Regions from separate parts of the Aquabacter albus genome, predicted to be linked through region 1. Evidence: riboswitches for the same ligand, from Rfam matches in the RefSeq annotation. Region 1 holds a riboswitch; the other holds the start of a gene.

Evidence for each region. Region 1 has a riboswitch for thiamine pyrophosphate ahead of thiO (glycine oxidase ThiO). Riboswitches for the same ligand answer to the same signal wherever they lie in the genome.
Region 2: linked by a shared signal. The riboswitch ahead of ABLE91_RS21435 (LuxE/PaaK family acyltransferase) and the one ahead of thiO (glycine oxidase ThiO) in region 1 are both predicted to bind thiamine pyrophosphate.

Annotation. Positions count from the first base shown of each region.
Region 1 covers NZ_JBDZDT010000002.1:700,008-707,762, forward strand. Annotated here, with positions in the region: gene ABLE91_RS06410 (TDT family transporter) at 1-786, shown strand, start outside; gene ABLE91_RS06415 (hypothetical protein) at 805-1,218, opposite strand; gene ABLE91_RS06420 (thiazole synthase) at 1,287-2,066, opposite strand; gene thiS (sulfur carrier protein ThiS) at 2,088-2,306, opposite strand; gene thiO (glycine oxidase ThiO) at 2,310-3,473, opposite strand; TPP riboswitch at 3,462-3,561, opposite strand; gene ABLE91_RS06435 (glutathione S-transferase family protein) at 3,683-4,294, shown strand; gene ABLE91_RS06440 (NUDIX domain-containing protein) at 4,327-4,770, shown strand; gene amaB (L-piperidine-6-carboxylate dehydrogenase) at 5,025-6,527, shown strand; gene ABLE91_RS06450 (acyl-CoA dehydrogenase) at 6,551-7,755, shown strand, end outside.
Region 2 covers NZ_JBDZDT010000008.1:258,648-266,402, reverse strand. Annotated here, with positions in the region: gene ABLE91_RS21440 (acyl-CoA reductase) at 1-264, opposite strand, end outside; gene ABLE91_RS21435 (LuxE/PaaK family acyltransferase) at 269-1,345, opposite strand; TPP riboswitch at 1,432-1,561, opposite strand; gene ABLE91_RS21430 (NAD(P)-dependent oxidoreductase) at 1,620-2,534, opposite strand; gene ABLE91_RS21425 (aspartate dehydrogenase) at 2,675-3,505, opposite strand; gene ABLE91_RS21420 (LLM class flavin-dependent oxidoreductase) at 3,704-4,831, opposite strand; gene ABLE91_RS21415 (ABC transporter substrate-binding protein) at 4,858-5,739, opposite strand; gene ABLE91_RS21410 (ABC transporter ATP-binding protein) at 5,739-6,500, opposite strand; gene ABLE91_RS21405 (ABC transporter ATP-binding protein) at 6,493-7,257, opposite strand; gene ABLE91_RS21400 (branched-chain amino acid ABC transporter permease) at 7,254-7,755, opposite strand, start outside.

The DNA.
Region 1 (7,755 bases):
GCCCATGTGCTGTGGTGGGCGGATGTGGCCATGGCGGTGGCCTGCGGCCTGCTGATCCCGTTCCTCATGTTCACCCGCCAGGAGCACAGCCTGGAGAAGATGACCGCGGTCTGGCTGCTGCCCATCGTGGCGGCGGAGGTGGCAGCGGCGAGCGGCGCGCTCCTCGTGTCCCATCTCGGCCCGGTCGAGGGCTACAACGTGCATATCATCAGCTATGCGCTGTGGGCCTTCTCGGTGCCCGTCGCCATGAGCATCCTGGTGATCCTGCTGCTGCGCCTCATCCTCTACAAGCTGCCGGCGCGCGAGATGGCGGCCTCCTCCTGGCTCGCCCTTGGCCCCATCGGCACCGGCGCGCTCGGCCTTCTGCTGTTCGGCTTCAACGCGCCCGCCATATTCACGGCGCAAGGCATGCCGGCCATGGGGGATGTGGGCCTGGGCATCGGCATCGTCGGCGGCACCATCCTGTGGGGCTATGGCGCCTGGTGGCTGATGCTGGCCGTGTTGAAGACGATCCGTTACGTGCGCGAGGGGATGCCGTTCAATATCGGCTGGTGGGCCTTCACCTTCCCGCTCGGCGTCTATTCGCTCGCCACCCTGGCGCTGGCGCGGGCGACCCATCTCCCGCTCTTTTCCGTGATAGGCGGCGTCCTCATCGTCTGCCTCGCCGCCTTCTGGCTCCTGGTGATGGTGCGCACCCTGCACGGCGCATGGCGCGGCTATCTCTTCTTCTCCCCGTGCCTCGTCTCCGGCGTCGCGCCCATCGAGCCGTTGCCGAAGCAGGTCTGATGGCCGCGCGGGGCGAGGTCAGGGACCCGTGGGGCACATGGCGAAGAGGGTGCCGTTGTAGAGCATCAGCGCCATCCCCTTCAGCTCGACCGTGACCTCTTTCCCGCCCGCCTTCGGCGCAGGGGTGCATGCGGCCATCCGGGCGGAGAAGCGCCCCGGGCCGGTCTGGGTCCAAGCCGGCATGTCGCACGCGATCTTGGCCTTGGGGGTGACCTCGCGGATCGTCGGCGGCGTCACCTCTATGTAAGTGCGAGGCGCCGCACACAGCTTTTTCAGCGCGTCGCCCGTGGGCGCCGTCCCGCCGGGCGCCATCACCCATCGGCCAAGCATCATGGGGGCGGGCACGGCCACAGCCTGCGCAAAGGCGCTCTGGGAAACTGCGAAGGCGGAGATAGCCGCAAAGGCCCATGCGAGGGCCGTTCTCACCATCATGTTTTCCGTTCCTCAGTCATTCCGTCCGGGGGCTTTCCTATCCGGCCCGGTCCAAGGGAGGATGACGCTCAGGTGCCCACCAGCCCGAATTCAGGGCTCGACGCCTCGGCGTGGAGCTTCTTCGGGATGCGCCCGGAGAGCCGCGCGAGGCGCCCGCCGTCCACCGCGTGCCGAAAGGCGGCGGCCATGCGCACGGGATCGTGCGCCCTGGACACCGCGGTATTGAGCAGCACCGCCGCGCAGCCCAGCTCCATGGCGAGCGCGGCGTCGGAAGCCGTGCCGATGCCCGCATCCAGCACCACCGGCACCGGGGAGCGGGCGCAGATCAATTCGATCATGTGCGGGTTGGCGATGCCGAGGCCCGAGCCGATCATGGAGCCAAGCGGCATCACGGTGGCGGCGCCGAGATCCGCCAGCTTCTGGCAGGTGACGGGGTCGTCATTGCAATAAGGCAGCACCACGAAGCCGCGATTGACCAGCTCCTCGGTGGCTTTGAGCAGCTCCTCCACATTGGGATAGAGCAGCTCGCGATCGCCGATCACCTCCAGCTTCACCCAGTTGGTCTCCAGCGCCTCGCGCGCCAGTTCGGCAGTGAGGACGGCGTCCTTGGCGGTCTGGCAGCCGGCGGTGTTGGGCAGGATGTGAACGCGGCCGGTGAGGAGGTCGGTCAGGCTCTCCTCATAGCTCGCAAGGCTGATACGGCGGATGGAGGCCGTGGCCATCTCGGAGCCGGACGCCTCCAGCGCGTCGAGGAACACCTTCTGGTTGGGGTAGCCGGCGGTGCCGAGGAAAAGCCGCGAAGTGAAGCTGCGGCCGGCGATGACGAGGGGATCGGAAAAGGAAGTCATGTCTTGTCTTTCAGCAGGGTCTCAACCGCCCTGCCTGGCCTGGATGATCTCGATGGTGTCGCCAGCGGCGAGTTGCTGCTCGGCCCAGCGGGCACGCGGCACCACGGCACCATTCAGCGCCACGGCGATGCCCTTGCGGGCGGGATCGACGCCCTTGGCGTCGAGAAGGTCGGCGATGGTGGCAACGTCCAGAGCTTCGGGCGCGCCGTTCACGCGCAGATCGAGGAGGGTGGTCTGCATGGCCTACTCCGCCGCGGCGCGCGGGCGGAACCGGTCCGCGCCGAAGGGGGCGGCCAGCGGGTCGAGCCGGCCTTCGAGGATAAGTTCGGCCATCACCTTCGCCGTCACCGGCAGAAGGAGGATGCCGTTGCGGTGGTGGCCGGTGGCATAGACGAGCCCCTCCACTTCGCTCGGGCCCAGGATGGGCGCATCGTCCCGGCTGCCGGGGCGGAAGCCCACCCATTGCTCGATGATGGGCAGCTCCTCGATGGTGGGCAGCGCCCGCCAGGCATGGGTGAGCAGCGCAAGCTGCCCGCCGGCGGTGAGCTGCGTGTCGAAGCCCTTCTCCTCCACGGTCGCGCCGATAATGAGACGACCGTCTCTCCGGGGAACCATATAGGTGCCCGGCCCCCACAGCACATGATCGAGGACCGGATTGGCCGGATCCATCTGGAGCGCCAGCATCTGGCCCTTGATGGGGCGCACGGGCAGAGGCGCCACGGGGGCGATGTCCACCCCGCGCGACCATGCGCCGGCGGCGAGCACGATGATGTCCGCCTTGTGCAGTTCGCCGCCCACCATGACCCCGCGGCGGCTGGAGGCGGTCTCGACCTTGGTGACCGGCGCATCCTCATGGAGCAGCACGCCGGCCTTCAGAGCGGCCGCCTTCAGGGCGGCGGCGACCTTTCGGTTGTCCACCTGATGGTCCTCGGGGCACCAGAGCGCGCCTGCAAGCTGGGTGGCGAGATGGGGCTCGCGGCGCCGCGCCTCGGCGGCGGTGAGCCATTCCACCGGCAGGCCCAGTTTCTTCTGGAAGGCGTGCTGGTGGCGGAGTTTTGCCGCATCGTCGGCGGTGAGGGCGACCACAAGGGTGCCGCTCTCCCGCAGGTCCACCTTGAGGCCCGAGGCCGCTTCCAGCTCGGCGGCGAAGGCGGGCCAGAGGCGCTGGCTCTCGCGGTTGAGGTCGAGCAGCGTCTCCTCGCCGGGCTCGGCCTCGGCGCAGGCGGCAAGCATGCCGGCGGCGGCATGGCTCGCGCCCATGCCGGCCTTGCCGGAATCAAAAATGTCCACCCGGCAGCCCGCTTCCGCGAGCCGCCAGCCGATGGCAAGGCCGACCACCCCCGCGCCGACAATGGCGATGGTGGGACGGGACTTCACAATAGATGGGGGCGATAAGCTCTCGCTCATCGGCTCCTCCCTACGCTGGCATGATCCAGACAGGTTCGATGGGTATGATCTCAGCCATGCATTATGCATGGCACCCCAGGCCGTCCAGTTATTATCGCCGCTCTCTTCTGAGACGGCAAGGGGAACCGCGCCAAAGGGCCGCCAAGCCCGTTGCCGTAGAGTAATGTTCTTGTTATGTTCCGATCTGTATTCAGGAGGAGATGCCGCGCATGAAACTCTATTGGGCCCCGCACACCCGCGCCTTCCGCACGCTCTGGATGATGGAGGAGGCCGGCATTCCCTATGAGCGCGAGTTGGTCGACATCAACGACGGGTCGCTGCAAACCGAGCGCTACCGCGCCATCAACCCCATGATGAAGGTGCCCGCGCTGGAGCATGGTGAGGCGAAGATGGCCGAAAGCGGGGCCATCTGCGCCTATGTGGCGGACCTCGCCCCCGAGGCGAATCTCGCCCCGCCCATCGGCGATCCCGCGCGCGGGCGCTATCTGCACTGGATGTTCTTCGACGCCGCCTGCCTGGAGGCCGCCTTCGTGGAGCGGATGGCGAAAGTGGAGATTCCCTCCCGCGCCGCCGGCTGGGGCTCATTCGACCGCGTGATGGATGTGGTGGAAAACCTTATCTCGCCCGGCCCCTGGGTGCTGGGAGATCGTTTCAGCGCGGCCGACGTGATGCTCGGCAGCGACATCTGGTACGGCATCGAGCTCCTGAAGGTGATCAAGGACCACCCCATCCTTGAGGATTATTCGGCACGATGCGTGGCGCGCCCCGCCTTTCAACGGGCCGAGGCCATCGAGGCCGAGGCGCTGGCCGCCAAAGGCTGATTTCGCCACGATGCGGAGGGTATAAGGGAGGCATGTTGCCCTTCCGCCCCCTTATTCGCCGTGTCACCCACGGCCTAACCCTCGGCGTCCGCACCATCGTCCTCGATGGGGACGAGCGCGTGCTTCTGGTCCGCCACGGCTACGCCCCCGGCTGGCATTTGCCGGGGGGCGGGGTCGATGTGGGCGAGACCACGGAGGATGCGGCGCGGCGCGAGCTGCTGGAGGAGACCAACGTCTCCGCCACCGGGCCGCTTCTGCTTCTCGGCCTCTATTTCAACGCCCGATTCGGCAAGCGCGACCATGTGGCCTGCTACCGGGTGACGGGTTTCGTCTGCGGGGAGGTGCCGAAGCCGAATTTCGAGATCGCGGAGATGGGCTTCTTCGCGCTCCGGGCCCTGCCGGACGGCGTCTCGCCCGGCACGGCGCGCCGGCTGGCTGAGCTGCGCGGCGAGGCGGAGATGTCGCCATTGTGGTGATTTAGGTTCTTCCGGAGCCGTCATGCCCGGACTTGATCCGGGCATCTTTGCGTTACGGCGGGAGATCCCCGGATCAAGTCCGGGGATGACAATCCGCTGGCAGGGGCGGCGTCGCCAACAACACCGATTGGCCCCCGTGCGCGAAGGTCGTAATGTGCCCGCCGACGCATCGGGCACGGCGCAAATGCCCGTATTGCATGGCAAAACGAACCTGGGAGCGCCCTCCTGTGCTGGATCTGACCCATGCCGCCAGCGTGGCCAAGGAAGCCCGTTCGCTCCTTGAGCGCCTCGGCGTGCCGGCGCAGGCTCTCGACGGCGGCAGCCTCTCCGCGCGCTCGCCGCTGACCGGGGAAGAGGTCGCGCGGCTCACGGAAACGCCCGACGTCACCGAGGCCATCGGCAAGGCCCATTCCGCTTTCCTGAAATGGCGCACTGTGCCCGCCCCGCGGCGGGGGGAGCTGGTGCGGCTGCTGGGCGAGGAATTGCGCGCCGCCAAGGCCGATCTCGGCCGGCTCGTCACGCTGGAAGCGGGCAAGATCCTCTCCGAGGGCCTCGGCGAGGTGCAGGAGATGATCGACATCTGCGATTTCGCCGCCGGCCTGTCGCGCCAGCTCCACGGCCTCACCATCTCCACCGAGCGCCCCGACCACCGCATGATGGAGACGTGGCATCCCGCCGGCGTAGTGGGCGTGATCAGCGCATTCAACTTTCCAGTGGCGGTCTGGTCCTGGAATGCGGCGCTTGCTTTCGTCTGCGGCGATGCGGTGGTGTGGAAGCCGTCCGAGAAGACCCCGCTGACGGCGCTCGCCGTGCAGGCCCTGTTCGCGCGCGCGGCGGCGCGCTTCGGCGATGCGCCGGAAGGCCTCTCCACACTGATCCTGGGCGGGCGCGGCGCTGGCGAGAAGATCGTCGCCGACCCCCGCATCCCCATCGTCTCCGCCACCGGCTCTACCGCCATGGGCCGCGCGGTGGCGCCGCGCCTTGCGGAGCGGTTCGCGAAAGCCATCCTGGAGCTGGGTGGGAATAATGGTGTCATCGTCTGCCCCTCGGCGGACCTCGATCTGACCCTGCGCGCCGTCGCCTTCGCCGCCATGGGCACCGCCGGCCAGCGCTGCACCACGCTGCGGCGGTTGATGGTCCATGACAGCGTTTATGAGACGATCGTCCCACGTTTGCGGCGGGCCTATGGCTCCGTGACGGTGGGCGATCCGCGCGCGGCAGGAACCCTGGTCGGCCCGCTGATCGACCGCGATGCCTTTGCCGGAATGGAGCGCGCGCTCCAGGCGGCCCGCGCCGATGGCGGCCATGTCACCGGCGGGGAGCGCGTGGGGGCGGACGCGGCGCCCAATGCCTATTATGTGCGGCCCGCCCTCGTGGAGATGCCCGGGCAGACCGACGTCGTGAAGGCTGAGACCTTCGCGCCCATCCTCTATGTGCTGCGCTACAGCACCCTTGAGGAGGCCATCGCGCTCCACAATGACGTGCCCCAGGGCCTCGCCTCCTCCATCTTCACCACCGACCTGCGCGAGGCCGAGCGGTTCCTCTCCGTCGCGGGGTCGGACTGCGGCATCGTCAACGTGAATATCGGCCCCTCCGGCGCCGAGATCGGCGGCGCTTTCGGCGGGGAGAAGGAGACCGGCGGCGGGCGCGAGGCAGGTTCCGACAGCTGGAAGGCCTATATGCGCCGCGCCACCAACACCATCAATTACGGCACAACGCTGCCGCTGGCCCAGGGCGTCTCGTTCGACGTCGGCTAGAACCTTCAAGAGGAGAAAAGATTATGGCCGAGCCCGCTAAGCTGGACGACGCCCGCGCCTCCAAGGCCGGCTTCGACTGGCAGGATCCCTTCGACCTCGAAAGCCAGCTCACCGAGGAAGAGCGCCTGGTGCGCGACACCGCGCGGAACTATGCGCAGGAAAAGCTGCTGCCGCGCGTGACCTCCGCCTATCTGGATGAGCGCTTCGACCGCGAGATCCTGAACGAGATGGGCGCCCTCGGCCTGCTCGGCCCCACCATTCCGGAAGCCTATGGCGGCGCCGGCCTCGGCTATGTCTCCTACGGCCTTGCGGCGCGCGAGGTGGAGCGGGTGGATTCGGGCTACCGCTCCACCATGAGCGTCCAGTCCTCCCTCGTCATGCACCCCATCTATGCCTATGGCGATGAGGCGCAGCGCAAGAAATACCTGCCCAAGCTCGCCTCCGGCGAATGGATCGGCTGCTTCGGCCTCACCGAGCCGGATGCGGGCTCCGACCCCGGCGGCATGCGCACCCGGGCCGAGAAGATCGATGGCGGCTACCGCCTCAACGGCGCGAAGATGTGGATCTCCAACGCTCCCGTGGCCGATGTGGCGGTGATCTGGGGCAAGTCCTCGGCCCATGGCGACCAGATCCGCGGCTTCCTGGTGGAGCGCGGCGCCAAGGGCTTCTCCACGCCGAAGATCGAGAAGAAGCTCTCGCTGCGGGCTTCCATCACCGGCGAGGTGGTGCTGGAAAATGTGGAGATTCCCGAAGAGAACCTTCTTCCCAACGTCTCCGGCCTGAAGGGGCCGTTCGGCTGCCTCAACCGGGCGCGCTACGGCATCGGCTGGGGCGCGCTGGGCGCGGCGGAAGCCTGCCTTGCCGCCGCCCGGCAATACACGCTGGACCGCAAGCAGTTCGGCCGGCCGCTCGCCGCCACCCAGCTGGTGCAGAAGAAGCTGGCGGACATGTCCACCGACATCGCCTTCGGCCTCCAGGCGTGCTTGCGCGCCGGTCGCCTCTTCGACGAGGGACGGCTTGCGCCGGAGACCATCTCCTACCTCAAGCGCAACAATTGCCAGAAGGCGCTGGAGATCGCCCGCATCGCCCGCGACATGCACGGCGGCAACGGCATTTCCGCCGAGTTCCACGTGATGCGCCACGCGGCGAACCTGGAGACGGTGAACACCTATGAAGGCACCAGCGATATCCATGCGCTGATCATCGGCCGGGCCATTACGGGCATCCA
Region 2 (7,755 bases), on a different contig from region 1:
CTCGGCCTTGCGGCGCAGCGGGTGCTGCCGGTCGAGCAGGCGGGCGACCGCCGCATCGATCGCGGCCACGATGCGCGCGATCTCCATCCGCCGAAGACGGGCGCGGGCACCTGCGCGCACGCGCTCGCAAAGCGCCTGCGCCTGCGTCTCGTCCAGCTCCGGCAGGGCGATCTCGACGGTCTCGCCCCAGGCGGCATGGCGAACATGGCGCCAGCGCACGTCGTCCCGGTTCAAGCCCGGCAGATGGCCGGCATATTCGATCACCGCTTCAGCCTCGCGCCGCCGCCAGGAACTCGGCCACTGCCACGGAGCAGCCCTTCGAGGCCTCCCCGTCGACCCGGCCGAACAGGCGGAATCCGCCCGGCACGATCTCGCCGGCATCCTCGGTCAGGATGGCCGAGACGCAGTTGAAATGGGCGAGATCGTGATGCACCAGCACGCCCCGCTCGCCTCCGGGCAAATCGGTGCCGGTGAGCGGATCGACCACCCGGCTGCGGATCCAGTGGGGGCCGGATTTCACGGGCGGGACGGTCGCATTGCCGTCGTCGTAGAACTGGGTGCTCAATTCGGTCATGCCGTACATGTTGATGCAGGCGCTGCGCGGCACGCCGAAAGCCGCCGAGAGTCCGTCATAGAATTCGTCCGGCGCCAGCTCGCGCGACTGGCCCTTGAAGCCTCCGGTGTCGAGGATGAGGCTGCCGGCCGGCAAAGCGAAGCGCAGGCCCCGGGCCGCCAGCGCATCCATCAGCGGCACGAAGGAATAGCTCGCGCCCAGAAGCGCATAAGGTTCGCCACTGGCTTCGGCATGGGCGAGGGCCGGCAGCAGCCGGTCAAGGTCGAGACCGTCCGCGCCGATGAAGACCGCGCTTTCGGGCGTGCCGCATTCGCGCCGGGCGAGCGCGAGGTAATGGGCGAGCGAGGAGTTGGGCAGCGCCGTCTCGTCGGGGAAGAGAATGCCCATGGGCATGCGCTCGCGGCCGCCCATGAAGCGCCGGCGGAAATTGACCAGCATCGAGCGGTCATAGACGGCGAGCGTGGGATGGTAGCTGCGGCCGCGAACGCCCTGCGTCGTGCCGCTGGTCATGAAGACGCGCTCGGCCGCCTCGGGCGGAGTGCAGCTCAGCGTCAGGTCCTTGAAGGCGGTGATCGGGACCGGCGGGATGTCGCGCCAGCGCCGGACCGAAAGCGGCGTGCGGCCGCGCTGGAGGGCGAAGCGGCGATAGGGCTCGTTGTGCAGGAACTGATAGGCGAACACCTTCAGCGCCATGGCTTCGAACTCGGCTTCCGGCGCGTCCGGACGCGCGATGAACGCCAACAGCGCGTCGATGATCTCGGCTTGCGTCACCTCGGCCACTCCTCCCCGACCCGCCGGCACCGCCTAACGGATGTGGATCGCAAAAGGACCATGAGCGCAGCTGGAATCAGGGCCCTTCGGCCGCCTGTCCCGCATCCCTACGCCGGCATGATCCGGATCAGGTTCGTAGGGTCACCGCGTTGCCGGGACCTGAAGTCCGAGCCGGCGGAATCTCAGCCTCCTCGCGAGGCCCCCCTGGGAACCCGGCTAGGTGGCGGTTCATATGGCGCGTTGTCAAGTGGAGCGGGCAAATGCAGGTTTGTTCTCACGCCTCTGCGCTGATGCGGCGGCAGTGCACCAGGGCCGCCTCTATGAGGTTGTCGCTGGCCTCAGGCGTGCGAAAGGCCGAATGGGCCGAGAGCGTCACGTTGTCGAGGGTCGTGAACGGATGGTCCGCCGGCAGCGGTTCGGTGACGAAGACGTCCAGGCCCGCATGTCCCACGTGCCCGGACCTCAGCGCCGCAACCAGGGCCTCCTCGTCGATCAAGGCGCCGCGGGCGGTGTTCACCAAGATAACGCCCGGCCGCATATCGGCGATGCGGGCGGCGGAGAGGAAGCCGCGGGTCTCGTCGCTGAGCAGGAGGTGCATGGACACCACGTGGCTTTCCGCCAGCAGTTCCTCCAGGGACACGAACTGTACGTTGGGAAAATCCCTGGGCGAGCGGTTCCAGGCGAGCACCCGCATGCCCGCGCCGAGGGCGAGGCGCGCCATCTCGCCCCCGATGCCGCCGACGCCGATGAGACCCAGCGTCTTGCCCGTGAGCTGAACACCATCGGTGCGCAGCCAACGTCCCGCGCGCACGCCCCGATCCATTTTGGCAAGGCCCTTGGCCGACGCCCACATGAGCGCGAAGGTGCACTCGGCCACGGCGGTGTCGCCATAGCCCTTGATGAGGTGGACGGAGATGCCGAGCGCCGCCAGTTCCTCGGGGTTCATGTAGCTTCGGGCACCGGTGCCGAGAAACACCACATGCTTCAGCCCGGCGCATTGGCGTGCGATCCCGGTCGGCAAGGCGGTGTGGTCGATCACGGCGATCTGCGCGCCGTCGAGAACCGCGGGCAGCTCCGCCGGCGTCACGTCCGGGTCGCGATGCACGGTCATGGGCGGGTCGCCGGCGCGATGGAGACGGTCCATGACATCCGCAAGCGTCGGGCTGGCATCCACGAAAACGGCACGCATGCAACGGGCTCCTGAGGTCTGTCGGAGCCACTCTATAGCTTGGCACGATGCGGAGGCCAGCGGACACCCCGGCGCTGAGGCTGACTCGGAACGGCAAGGCGCAGCGCGCGGAGATCGCGCGTCGCGCCCTGGCGTGAACTTCAGGTGCCGACGCTGATCGGCGCCTGAAGCTTGCTGAGGGCGGCGATCACGCTCAGCGCCGTGATGCGGCCGGTCTTCGGATTCTCCGACGGGATGTTGGCGATCTCCATGGAGAAGGACGCGCTGTCGCTGTCCACGGAGATGGCATGGTGGTTGCGCTCAAGCGCAGGGTCGGCCCAGATCTCGATCACGGTGCGGTCCGGCCCGATCCCGGCGAGGCTGAGCGCGGCCACCACATTGACGTTGGCAGGGAAGCCCACCACCGCATCCCTTGCGGTGCCTTCAAAGACCTTGAGCGGCGCGCCGAGCCCGTCAAGGCTGATCTTGTGCGCGACAATGTAGGGAGCGCCGGCGAGGCCCCGCGGCGGCTTGCGCGTGACCATCCGCACCGAATGAATCTCGCCCTGCGCGGCGGCCTGCACGGCATCGAGGCCGAGGAGGGCCCCTGTGGGCACGACGATGCGCCCGCCGTGCCGTGCGGCGACCTCCTCCAGTCCAGGGCGCGTCAGCAGCGCGCCGACGCTGATGACGACGAGCGTGCGCCCCGCCCGCAGCGCCGGTTCGGCAACCGCGTCGAATGCGGACGCGGGCAAGGCCTCGACGATGACATCGCAGAGCGGCGGCAATCCCGCGAGGTCGGTGAGCGTCGCCCGCGCACGGCGTTCGCCGAGGAACTGCTCTGCCGCCGCCGTGCTCCGCGTGGCAATGGCAGACAGGCGCAGGCCGGGCATGCCCTGGATCAGGCGCTCCGCCACCGCCTTGCCGATCGCGCCGAGCCCGGCGATGCCCACCCTCAGCGCCTTCTCCGCCGACGATCCTTCCGTATTCACCTTTGCGCTCCGGGTAACCGCCTCAAGCGGGAATGAAGATCCTGCCTGGGATATGGACTTGCGCTGCACGGTGCAAATGACTTTTCAGCCTCCATTCATGTGCAGGTGTCATTCCGCAGCGGCTCGCGAGATCCATTGTCGGAAGTTCGCAACCTTCTGCTCGGGGCCGGAAGGAGCGAGGCTAAATCCCGCCGAGGCTCACGCGGTCTTGCGCCAGGCGGTGTCGCGCTCCTTCGTCCAGGCGGAGGTGATGCCCTCGTCCACCGCGCGGTCGACCGGCAGATGCGGCAGGACCAGCTCGGCGAAGCGATAGGCTTCTTCCAGGAGCGGCATGCCGGAGACGATCAGCACCTCGATGCCGGCGTCCCGATAGTCCTGGATGCGCGCCAGCACCTGCTGCGGGCTGCCCACCAAAGCGGTGCCCGGCCCGTGGCGGACGAGCCCGATGCCGGACCACAGGTTCGGCGCGATCTCCAACTCACGCAAATCCTTGGGCTTGCGCCCGCCGTGGAGCGCGGACATGCGCTGCTGGCCGATGGAATCGATGCCCGCCACATAGGCCTGGGCGCCGGCGATGGCAGCCTCGTCCATGTGGTCGTAGAGGTCCTGGGCGGCCGCCCACGCGGCCTCCTCGGTCTCGCGCACGATCACATAGAGGCGGATGCCGAAATTGATCTTGTCGGCACGGCCATGCTTGGCGGCCAGCGCCTTCACCTCGCGGACCTTCGCCTCCGCCTGCTCCGGCGTCTCGCCCCAGGAGAGGTAGGTGTCGATGTGCTTGGCGGCGACCTCGTGGGCGGCGGGGGAGGAGCCGCCGAACCAGAGCGGCACGCGGGGGCGCTGCACCGGGGGCAGGGGTACGCCGCCATCGACGATATGGATGTACTTGCCTTTGAAGTTCACCGTCTCGCCGCGCAGCATGGCGGTGAGCACGGTGAGGTATTCGTCCGTATAGGCGTAGCGCTCGTCATGGCTGAGATGCACGCCGAACTGGGCCATCAGCTTGGCGTCGCCATTGACGATGTTGACCCTGAGGCGCCCCTTCGAGAACTGGTCGAAGGTGGTGATCATCTTGGCGAGGAGGGTCGGCGAGAGCAGCGGCGGATGGGCCGCAATGAGATGCTGGAAATTGTCCGTGAAGGGGATCAGCGACGAGCCTTGCACCCAGGCATCGTGGGAGCCGGTGGCGAGCAGCGCGCCGGTGAAGCCCAGATGGTCCACCGCCCGCGCGAGCTGCTGGAAATAGGCATAGTTCAGCGTGCGCGCGCCATCGGGGCGCCAGGGATAGCGGCCGTCGGGGCCGGTGAGATACCAGAGGACTTCCATGGGATGACCCTCGTTGTCTGGCGCGCTCAGGCGGAGCGGGCGAGTTGGGGGAAATGGGAGGCGTCGACCGTGTCGGTTACGTCGATGGCTTCGGGGATGAGGCCGAACCTGGCGAAGATGTCCGCATGGAGCTGCTGCTCGGCGCGGAAGCCCGCGTCGGGCGGCGCGACACCCCAGGGGCGCGACGTGAGGGCCAGCAGCCATTCCTCGGCGGAATTGCCGTTCAGCCCGTCCAGCAGCGCGGCGGCCTCGTGTGGATTGCGCAGGGTGGCCTCGTCCGAGGCGATGAGCGCATCCAGCAGCGCTCGGACAGCGTGGGGATGGTCGCGCAGAATTTCGGTTGGTCCCCAATAGACGGAGCGGTTGGAGAAGGCCGCGCCGGGCGAGGCCAGCACGCGGGTGGGCACGCGCCGGGCGATCTGGGAATAGAGCGGGTCGGTGGCGACGATGGCGTCGAGGAGGCCCGCGACGAAGGCATCCTTGGCGGTGGCGGGAATGATCTCGGCCGCGCGCACGTCGCTCCAGGCGAGCCCCGCGCCGTCCAGCTCCGCCGCCAGGAACTGGGTGTGCCAGGAGATGGGCATCAGGCCGATGCCGCGCCCCTTCAGGTCTTCAAGATTTTGGATGCCGGTCTCCTCGCGCACGATAATGCCGCCGCGCTCGGGGCGCGGGCCAGACATGCCGAAGACCGCGGTGGGCAGCCCCTGCGCCTTGGCGAGGATGGGCGGGGTCGCCCCCGTACCGGCGAGGTGCAGCACGCCCGCCTTCAGCAGCGGAATGGTCTGGGAGCCCGCGCCATAGACGAAGAAGGCGAGGCCCTTCTCCTTCAGCGCCGCCACCGCATCAGGGCGGCGGGCGAGGATGGAGAGGGAGAGGTTCTGCGGGTGCGCTCCGACGATCAGCGTCATCAGCGGGCTCCTTGGGCCTGGAGGAAAGGGGCTGGGGCGACCGGCGAAGCGGGCGCGCGGGCGGCGCCGAGATAGGCTTCAACCACGGCGGCGGATTTGGCGAGCGCCGCCGCCTCGCCCTCAAGGACGACGCGCCCGCCTTCCAGCACGTAGCCGCGCTGGGCGAGGGCCAGCGCCTTGCGGGCGTTCTGCTCCACCAGCAGCACCGCGATGCCCTGCCCGTTCAGCTCGGCGATGAGGGTGAAGATCTCCGAGACCACCAGCGGGGCGAGGCCCATGGAGGGCTCGTCCAGCAGCAGCACGCGGGGGCCGGCCATCAGCGCGCGGCCGATGGCGAGCATCTGCTGCTCGCCGCCGGAGAGGAGGCCGGCCGGCTGGCGCCGCCGCTCCTTCAGGCGCGGGAAGCGGGCATAGATGGCGGCGAGGGTGTCGGCCGCGCCGCCGCCCTTGCGGCCATAGGCGCCCACCTGGAGGTTCTCCTCCACGGTGAGCGGCGCCACCACCTGCCGGCCTTCGGGCACGAGGGAGAGTCCCGCGCGCACGATGCGCTCGGTGGGGCGCCCGCCAATGTCCGCGCCGTCGAGCCGGATGGTGCCGCCCACGGGCCGCAGCAGGCCGGAAATGGTGTTGAGCAGGGTGGTCTTGCCGGCCCCGTTGGCGCCCACCACGGCGACGATCTCGCCGGGATTGAGCCGGAGCGAAACCTCCTTCAGCACCGGCGGGCCGCCATAGCCCGCGCTGAGCCGGTCGATCTCAAGCATCTTCGGCTCCGAGATAGGCTTCGATGACGCGGGGATCGGCGCGCACCGCCTCCGGCGCGCCGGAGGCGATGATCTGGCCCTGGTTGAGCACACGGATCTCGTCGCAGACGCCCATGACGAGGTCCATGTCGTGCTCCACCAGGAGCACGGTGACGCCCAAGGCCGGAAGGCCGGCAATGAGGTCGCGCAGGCTCGTCCGCTCGCCATGGGTCATGCCGGCGGCCGGCTCGTCCAGGAGCAGGAGGCGCGGTACCGCTGCGAGCGCGCGGGCGATCTCCACGCGGCGGCGGTCGCCGTAGGAAAGGTCGCCGGCCGGCGTCCGGGCATGGTGGCCGATGCCCACCTTTGCGAGGAGCGTGGTGGAGCGGTCGTGGCGTGCCGTCTCGATGCGGCCGAGACGGGGCAGGCGCAGCAGGATGTCCACGGCGCCGGCGCTTGGCGCATGCAGCGCCAGCGCCACGTTCTGCGCGGCGGTGAGGTCCGGGATCAGGCGGATGTGCTGGAAGGTGCGGGCGATGCCGCGCCGCGCCAGCACGTGCGCGGGCAGGCCCTGCACCGGCGTGCCGTCCAGCAGCACTGCGCCCTCCGTGGGGGCATCGACGCCGCTGATCACGTTCATGAGCGTGGTCTTGCCCGAGCCGTTGGGCCCGATCAGCCCCACCACCGCGCCCACCGGCACGGCGAACGAGACGTCCGAGAGGGCCGCGACACCGCCGAAGCGGCGCGCGACGCCACGAAGCTCCAGGAGGGCGCTCATGCGGGCAGCCTCCGGCGGCACAGCAGCGCGGGCAAAGAGGCGACGCCCGTGGGCAGGAACAGCACTGCCGCCAGCATGGCGAGGCCCACCAGGATCTCGCGCATCTGGGCGGAGAAGCGCAGCGCCTCCGGCAGCACGGTGAGGATGACGGCGCCGATGACCGGGCCGGCAATGTTCCACGCCCCGCCCAGCACCGGCGCCACCACGGCATCCACGCTGCGCAGGAAGCCGAAATCCCCCGGCGCGATGAACATGTTGAGATGGGCCGCAAGGCCCCCGCCCAGCCCGGCTATGGCGCCCGAGGCGGTGAACACCGCGAGCTTGAACCGCGCCACGTCATGGCCCGCCGCCGAGACCGCCAGTTCGTCCGCCGCGACGGCGCGCATGCGCTCGCCGATGGCGGACTGGCGCACAGCCCAGACGAGGTAGATGACGAGGGCGAGCAGGAGCGCGAGCTGCCAGGTCTGCGTCAGCGTGGGGATGCCGAAGATGCCCAGC